One region of the Vogesella indigofera genome, then DNA from elsewhere that is predicted to be linked to it. Evidence: predicted binding sites of a transcription regulator. Region 1 holds the regulator's gene; the other holds the start of a gene.
What was found. The regulator sigma-54, encoded in region 1, starts transcription at its own class of promoters, with help from an activator protein. The targets are predictions, from matches to a motif close to CTGGCACGCTTCATGCTT.
Positions count from the first base shown of each region.

Region 2: glnK (P-II family nitrogen regulator) is a predicted target of sigma-54. The motif match lies at 1,712-1,729, and genes of this name have one in related genera.

Region 1 is NZ_JAQQLA010000012.1:115,350-119,701, reverse strand. It holds gene hprK (HPr(Ser) kinase/phosphatase) at 1-29, opposite strand, end outside; gene ptsN (PTS IIA-like nitrogen regulatory protein PtsN) at 22-486, opposite strand; gene hpf (ribosome hibernation-promoting factor, HPF/YfiA family) at 649-969, opposite strand; gene PQU89_RS16255 (RNA polymerase factor sigma-54) at 1,032-2,474, opposite strand; gene lptB (LPS export ABC transporter ATP-binding protein) at 2,478-3,206, opposite strand; gene lptA (lipopolysaccharide transport periplasmic protein LptA) at 3,203-3,712, opposite strand; gene lptC (LPS export ABC transporter periplasmic protein LptC) at 3,702-4,265, opposite strand; gene kdsC (3-deoxy-manno-octulosonate-8-phosphatase KdsC) at 4,262-4,352, opposite strand, start outside.
Region 2 is NZ_JAQQLA010000004.1:359,749-364,100, forward strand. It holds gene PQU89_RS07435 (YifB family Mg chelatase-like AAA ATPase) at 1-1,231, opposite strand, end outside; gene PQU89_RS07440 (accessory factor UbiK family protein) at 1,236-1,526, opposite strand; gene glnK (P-II family nitrogen regulator) at 1,777-2,115, shown strand; gene PQU89_RS07450 (ammonium transporter) at 2,139-3,443, shown strand; gene PQU89_RS07455 (ClpXP protease specificity-enhancing factor) at 3,690-4,109, opposite strand; gene PQU89_RS07460 (glutathione S-transferase N-terminal domain-containing protein) at 4,119-4,352, opposite strand, start outside.

The DNA.
Region 1 (4,352 bases):
TACAGGCGGCGAACACTGATATTAGGCATGGTCTGGGGTGTCGGAAATCAGTTCAAACAGCTTCTGCGCATCGCAGGCGGGATCGTTCATCTGTTCGCGCAGCGCCTTGCTGGAGAAGCGCTGAGCCAGCTCGGACAACACCTGCAGGTGGATGTCGGTGGCCTGTTCCGGCACCAACAGCACGAACAGCAGCGAGACCGGTTTGCCATCGGGGGCATCGAACGGAATCGGTGCCTTCAGGCGGATGAAGATGCCGGTGGCTTCCTTCAGGCTCTTGATGCGGCCGTGCGGGATGGCGACGCCTTGTCCCAGGCCGGTGGAGCCGAGTTTTTCTCGGGCAAACAAGCTGTCGAAGACATCGCTGCGCGCGATGGCGTGACTGTTTTCGACCATCAGGCCGACTTGTTCAAAGAGTCGTTTTTTGCTGGAAACGTCCATGTCAGCAATGACGTTGTCCACGGAGAGTATTTTACTGATCAAGCCCATAATGCCATTTGCCCGAAAAAATCGAGGGCCATTCTACGCCGAGTCCACGGAATACCATAGCGGAAAGCGCAGGATGATCGTCAGGAGAAAAAGCGGTAGCCAAAAAAAGAACGGATAAGCAAGCAGCGCTTGCATTATCCGTTTTTGTTCAGCAAATCCTGATCAGAGCGACGCTTGCTCTTGCGGTACCGGTGCGCGATGCTCGACCTGTTTTTCCTTGAATTTCAGTACCTGACGATCCAGTTTGTCAGTCAGCAGGTCGATGGCCGCGTACATGTCCGCTTCGGTGGCTTCGGCATGGATGTCCTTGCCTGCCAGATGAACATTGACTTCGGCTTTCTGTACCAGTTTGTCGACAGACAGTGTCACGTTGACACCGATCACATTATCGACATGGCGGGTAATGCGTTCCAGTTTGCTTTCGATGTAGTCACGAAGCGCCGGGGTAACGTCGAGGTGGAGGCCGGTAATCTTGAGGTTCATACCCTAACTCCTTCTGTTGGTGCCATATCCGGACTGGGCATGGCGATCTTGTTATGAACAACCTAAAAATTCTTGCGCTGGCTGACCGGCGGGATCTGCATGGCTTCACGATACTTGGCTACGGTACGTCTTGCAACCTGAATACCTTGTGCGATCAGCTTGTCTGCAATGGCGCTGTCAGACAGCGGTTTGTTGTGGTCTTCCGCATCAATGATCTGCCGGATCAGTGCCTTGATCGCGGTGGCGGAACACTCGCCACCACTGTCAGTATCGACCGAACTGCCAAAGAAATATTTGAGTTCGAACAAGCCACGGCTGCACAGCAGGTATTTTTGCGTGGTGACACGGGAGATGGTTGACTCATGCAGACCGAGTTCTTCCGCGATGTCTCGCAGGATAAGCGGGCGCATGGCCACTTCACCTTGTTCAAAGAACGCTTGCTGTCTGTCAACAATAGATTCTGCCACTTTCAGGATGGTGTCAAACCGTTGTTGAATGTTTTTTACCAGCCAGCGTGCCTCTTGCAGCTGGCCACCCAGATTATGGCTGCTGCCCTTCTGTTGTAGCATGCCTGCATACATCTGGTTGACGCGCAGCTTGGGCAGCGTGCCCTGGTTGAGGCGCGCCACCCAGCGCTGCTGGCGCTTCACCACCAGGATATCGGGGGCGACGTAGTGGGTCTCGCCCTGATCGAAGCCGCTGCTGGGGCGCGGCCGCAGGCTGGCGAGCAGCGCGTGGGCAGTTTTCAGCTGCTGCTCGTCAATGGCGAGCAGCTTCTTGAGCTTGGTGAAGTCGCGGTTGCCCAGTAGCGGCAGGTGCTGCTGCACCATGTCCAGCGCCAGCTGGCGCACCGCGGCCGGTGCCGCGTGTTGCTGCAGCTGCAGGCTGAGGAATTCGGTGAGGTTGCGGCTGCCGATGCCGGTCGGCTCGAACTGGGTCAGCAGCTTGCGCAGGCACTCCAGTTCGTCGCCTTCCACTTCCAGCTCCAGCGGCAGCTCGGCGGCGATGTCGTCCAGCGAGGTCGGCAGATAGCCGTCGTCGTCCAGTTCGTCGATCAGCAGCGACATCAGCGCCTTGTCGCGCTGGCTGAGCTGGGTTTCGCCCATCTGCGCGGTCAGGTGCTCGCGCAGCGACGGCCGGCACGGGGTGTTGAGAATGGGGTCGAATTCGTCGTCGTCATCGTTGCGGCTGCTGCCGCTCCCGCTGCTGCCCCAGTCGCCGAGCAGTTCGCCGTCGTCACGGCTGCTGTCCGCTTCCGGCCGCTCCGCCTCGCTGCCGCTGTCCGTCACCGGTGTGTCGCCGCCGGGTGTCAGCACCGGCAACGGGCTGTCGGGCTCGTCGTGGCTGTCGCTGTCGGCACGTTCCAGCAGCGGGTTTTCCAGCAGGTAGCGCTCCAGCTCGGTACTGAGGTCCAGCGTCGACATCTGCAGCAGCTTGATCGATTGCTGCAACTGGGGGGTGAGCGTGAGTTGCTGGCTGGTTTTGAGCTGGAGGGTCTGTTTCATGGCTTACAGATGGAAGTGTTCGCCCAGATACACCTGGCGGACCTGTTCGTTCAGCACCAGCGCTTCCGGCAGGCCGGAGGCGAGCACGCTGCCTTCGGAGATGATGTAGGCGCGATCGCAGATGCGCAGCGTTTCTCGCACGTTGTGGTCGGTGATCAGCACACCGATGCCGCGTTCCTTGAGGAAGGCGATGATCTTCTGGATGTCGATCACCGCGATCGGATCGACGCCGGCAAACGGCTCGTCCAGCAGGATGAAGCGCGGGCGGGTGGCCAGCACGCGGGCTATTTCCACGCGGCGGCGTTCGCCACCGGACAGCGCCAGCGCGTTGCTGTCGCGCAGGTGGCTGATGTTGAGGTCGTCCAGCAGCAGGGTCAGCTCGTTTTCCAGCTCCTCGCCCTTCAGACCGGCAATCTCCAGTACCGCGCGGATGTTCTCGTCCACCGTCATTTTGCGGAAGATCGACGCTTCCTGCGGCAGATAGCCGAGGCCGAGCCGCGCGCGCTGGTGGATAGGCAGGTGGGTGATGGTCTGGCCGTCGAGGCGGATTTCGCCGGCATCGGCGGCGATCAGCCCGACCACCATGTAGAAGCTGGTGGTCTTGCCGGCGCCGTTGGGGCCGAGCAGGCCGACCACCTCGCCACTGGCGATCTCCAGCGACACGTCGCGCACCACGGTGCGCTTCTTGAAGGTCTTCTTCAGGTGCTGGATGGAAAGCTGGCTCTGGGTCATGGCGTACCCTGTGCTTTGGGCTGCAGGATCACCGTCACGCGGCCGCTGGTGCCGCTGGCGGCGGTGCCGCCGCTGGCCTGGTAGGTTTCGGTGGCGGTGTTGTAGACGATGACGGCGCCGCTGACCGAGTCCTGGCCGCGCTTGACGCGGGCGTTGCCGGTCAGGGTGGCAAGGTTGGCCGCAGTGTTGTAGTTGACGTTGCTGGCGCTGCCCTCGACATATTCATTGCTGCCGTCGACCTTCTGGCGGAAGGTGACCGGGCTGCCCTGCGCCTGCAGCTGCTGGTTGCCCTGCGCGTCGCGGGTCACGGTCACGCGCTGCGCTTTCAGGTTCAGCGTGCCCTGTACCACCACGACATTGCCCTCCCATACCGTCACGCCTTTCTTCTGGTCCAGCGAGCCGCGGTCGGCGGACAGTTCGATCGGTTTTTCGCTGTCGGCCTTTTCAGCCATGACAGGGGCGCTCAGCACGAGGGCGGTCAGCGCGATCAGCACACTATGGCGCATAGGTAATCCTTACGTTGGACAGCAGGTTCAGCTGGCCGCTGTCCTGCTGGTAAATGAAGCCGGTCGATTTCAGTTGCGAGGTGCCGTAGTCGGCCACCAGCGGTGCGCGGTTGCTGGCACTGCGCGCGACGGTGTCGACATGCAGTACCGAGGTTTGCAGCAGGATGGCCGGGGCGGCGGCGGTGGCCTTGCGTTCCCAGCGCACATTATCACTGAAGTCCGCCGTTTTCTGCTGCTTGTGGTAGCGCCCGGCCGCGGCCGTCACCGTGTAGTCGGGGATGCCCTGCTGGAAGACTTCGATGCGCGGCTTGCTGAGATAGACATTCGGATTGCGCGGCAGTTGCCACATCTGGGCTGCCTGCAGGTACTGCTGCGGCCGGCCCTGGGCGTCGAAGCGCTTCGCCGTCAGCCGGTTGATGGTGTATTCCGGGCGGCTCAGGTCGATCTTGCCCGGCGCATCGCCGCGCTGCATGGTCAGCACATTGAGCCAGAAGGCGAGCAGGGCCATGCCCAGCATCAGGCCCAGCGGAAACAGGCGGGCGGCGCGGTTCATGCCAGGTAGCCGGCCATCAGGCGGTCGTAGTTGCCTTGCGCCTGCAGGATCAGCTCGCACAGTTCGCGCACCGCGCCCTGGCCGCCG
Region 2 (4,352 bases), on a different contig from region 1:
GCTCGCGTACCGCCTGGCTGCCCTCACCGCTGGGCAAGGCCTGCAGCTCGTCAAGCGACAAACCACCGACCTCCACCATCAGGTCAAAGCGGTCCAGCAGCGGACCCGATATTTTAGCGCGATATCGGCTGACCTGCTCGGGCGTACAGCGACACGGTTTGCGCGGATGCCCCAGATAGCCGCACGGGCAGGGATTCATTGCCGCCAGCAACTGGAAACGCGCGGGATAGGTTACCTGCCGCGCGGCTCTGGAGATATGGATCTCGCCGCTCTCCAACGGTTCCCGTAGCACTTCCAATACTTTGCGATCGTATTCCGGCAGCTCATCCAGAAACAGTACGCCGCGATGCGCAAGGCTGATCTCGCCGGGACGCGGCTCGGAACCGCCGCCAACCAGTGCCACCGCGGAAGCGGTGTGGTGCGGCGAGCGGTAGGGACGGATCCGCCAGCGGGACAGGGCAAAGCCCTGGCTGCCCAGCGACTGCACCGCTGCGCTCTCCAGCGCCTCGTCCAGCGTCATCGGCGGCAGGATGCCGGGCAGGCGTGCGGCCAACATTGACTTGCCGGTGCCCGGTGGCCCCTGCATCAGCAGGCTGTGGCCACCGGCGGCGGCCAGCTCCAGCGCCAGCTTGGCGGCGCCCTGGCCACGAACTTCGGACAGATCGGGATAAGCTTGTTCCGCTGGCGGCATCAGCGTTGCCGACACCTCCGGCAAACGGGCGATGCCGGCCAGATGCGCGCACACCTCGGCCAGCGTATCGGCGGCAAAGATGCTGACGCCGTGTACCAGCGCTGCCTCGTTGGCACTGGCACGCGGCAGGATGAAGGCGCGGCCGCTGTCGCGCGCGGCATTGACCATCGCCAATGCGCCGCGCACCGGACGCAACTCGCCACCCAACCCCAGCTCGCCCGCCAGTTCATAACCGGACAGCTGTTCTGCCGGCAATTGCCCGGCAGCGGCCAGCAAGGCGATCGCCAGCGGCAAATCGAAACGCCCGGACTCCTTCGGCAGATCGTCCGGCGCCAGATTGACGGTAATGCGCCGTGCCGGGAAATCAAAGCCAGACTGTAGCAGTGCGGCACGCACCCGCTCACGGCTTTCCTTGACCTCGGTATCCGGCAGGCCGACCAGCGTGAACGACGGTAAGCCGTTTGACAGGTGCACCTCGACGCTGACTTGCGGCGCACACAAGCCGGACAGGGCACGACTGAAGCAAACGGCCAGCGTCATGGGGTTATTGTGCTTCGATGTCTGCCGCGGGGGCGTCAGCCGCAGGAGCGCCGGTCTCAACCACGGCAGCGGCTTCCAGCGCCTGCAGGCGCGCTTCCAGCTGTGTCAGCTGCTCGCGGGTGCGGGCCAGCACTTCCTGCTGCACGTCAAACTCCTCGCGCGTCACCAGATCCATGCGCGCGAAGGTGGCGCCCATCATCGCCTTGATGTTTTTCTCGATGTCCTTGGCAGGACTGGCGGCGATGGTCTCGCTGATCTTGTTGCTGATTTCATCGAATAGTTTCTGGCTAAGCATGGCAGCTCCTTGACTTTGTCATGGTGGATTGAATTTGAGTTTAGCAAAAAGCGTTCACCACTGCAGAAACACGCACGCACCACACTGAGGCATGTGGCGGCCGGATTGCAGTGCATGGCACGAAAAATGATGCACCAAAAAGGAAATCACAAACTATGCTGCTGATAAATAAAGGAAATACATTGCTGGCACAGTTCATGCATTGGCCGAATCGTCTTTTTACGCACAACCTCGCATCAAGGAGTCAAACATGAAACTGGTCAGCGCAATTATCAAGCCGTTCAAGCTTGACGAAGTCCGGGAGGCGCTTTCTGCCATCGGTGTTCAAGGCATTACCGTGACCGAAGTCAAAGGCTTCGGTCGCCAGAAGGGGCATACCGAGCTGTATCGTGGCGCGGAATATGTGGTCGACTTCCTGCCCAAGGTCAAACTGGAAATTGCCATCGCCAACGAATTGCTGGATCAGGTGGTCGAGGCCATCGAGAGCGCCGCCCGCACCGGCAAGATCGGTGACGGCAAGATTTTCGTGATGGATCTGGAGCAAGTCGTTCGTATCCGCACCGGCGAAACCGGCGCCGATGCTGTCTGAAGCTTGATGCAAGGGGAAACATAATGAAGAAACTGTCCATCAGCGCCTCGGCGCTACTGTCGGCACTATTCGCGGCACCCAGCTTTGCCAACCTGCCGCAGCTGGTCGCCACCAGCACCATCAGCAGCGGCGACACCGCCTGGATGCTGACCTCCACCGCGCTGGTGCTGTTCATGACCATTCCCGGCCTGGCCCTGTTCTACGCCGGCATGGTGCGCAAGAAAAACGTACTGTCCACGCTGATGCAAAGTTTTGCCATCTGCGCCATGATCACCGTGCTGTGGGCGGTAATCGGTTACAGCCTGGCGTTCATGCCGGGCAACCCGTACATCGGCGGCTTTGACCGCATCTTCCTCGACGGCATGCTCTACCTGAAGGACGAAGCCAAGCTGACGGTACACCCACTGGCGGCCTCCATTCCGGAAGGCGTGTTCATGATGTTCCAGATGACATTTGCCATCATCACCCCGGCGCTGATCGCCGGTGCCTTCGCCGAACGCATGAAGTTTTCGTCGATGATGGTGTTCATGGCACTGTGGTCGCTGGTCGTGTACGTCCCGGTCGCACACTGGGTGTGGGCACCGGGCGGCTGGATGTTTGACCATGGAGTACTCGACTTCGCCGGCGGCACCGTCGTGCACATCAACGCCGGTATTGCCGGTCTGGTGGCGGCACTGGTCCTGGGCAAGCGGGTCGGTTACGGCCGCGAAGCGATGGCGCCGCACAACCTGGTGCTGACCATGGTCGGCGCCTCGATGCTGTGGGTAGGCTGGTTCGGTTTCAACGCCGGCTCGGCGGTCGCGGCTGACGGTCGTGCCGCGATGGCGATGGTCGCTACCCAGGTTGCCACCGGCATGGCGGCACTGGCCTGGATGGCGGCGGAATGGATCGCCAAGGGCAAGCCGTCGGTACTGGGCATCGTCTCCGGTGCCGTCGCCGGCCTGGTGGCCATCACCCCGGCCGCCGGTTTTGTCGATGCCAAAGGCGCACTGGCCATCGGCCTGATTTCCGGTCTGGTTTGCTACTGGAGCGCCACCTCGCTGAAGCACATGCTGAAGTATGACGATTCGCTGGATGCCTTCGGTGTGCACGGTGTCGGCGGCCTGATCGGCGCCATCCTCACCGGAGTGTTTGCGGTGAAGGAAATCGGCGGCGTGGAAGGCAGCGTGATGACCCAGACCGTAGGCGCGCTGGCGACCGCCGTCTACTGCGCCATCGTCACCTTCGTGCTGCTGAAGATCATCGATGCGGTGATGGGGCTGCGTGTCAGCGAAGAAGAAGAACGCGAAGGCCTGGACGTTGCGCTGCACGGCGAACGTATCGAGTAAGCCTGCCGACCACCTGCGGCCAACGTTGGCCGCAATCACAACCGCCCGCCTGTCGGGCGGTTTTTTCTTGCCGCCACGGCGGCGACACTCACCTGACGGGCACACGCAGAGACAGTACCGCTGGCAACCGCCCCTACCCTGCGCCCAAGCTCCCGGACTGCCTGCGGCCAACCTTGCCACTTGTGCCACAAAAAAAACCCGCCCAACAGCGGGCGGTTTTTTTAGTGGGAGCGGCAGTCGTGTGACTTACTTGACGATACGCAGGTGCGAACGCGACGGTTTGTCCTTGCCGCTGGCCGGTGTGTCGGTCGCGGCCGACTCCGGCTCTGCCGTCGGCTGCGGCCGCTCGCCGGTGACCGGCTCCAGCTCGAAGCCCATGCCCTCGCCGGTTTCGCGCGAGAAGATGGACAGCACATTGCCGATCGGCACCCAGATGTCACGGCTGACCCCGCCAAAACGCGCCGAGAACGACAACCAGTCATTGTCGATCTGCAGGTTCTTGGTGGCGTTGTAGCCGATGTTGAGCACGATCTCGTTGTCCTTCACGAACTCCAGCGGCACCGTGACACTGCCATCGACATGCACCACCAGGTACGGTGTCTGCTCGTTGTCGGTGCACCACTGGTGTAGTGCGCGGATCAGGTAGGGCTTGGTACTGGTCGACACGGCGGTCCCTTACTTGCGCATGGCTTTTTCAGCCGGGGTCAGCGAATCGATGAACGACTGGCGCTGGAACAGGCGCTCGGCGTACTTCAGGATCGGCGCCGCGCTCTTGCCCAGGTCGATGCCGTAGTGCTCCAGGCGCCACATCAGCGGCGCAATCGCCACGTCGATCATCGAGAACTCTTCGCCGAGCATGAACTTCTGCTTGGCGAAAATCGGGGCGATGGTCACCAGACCGTCGCGAAT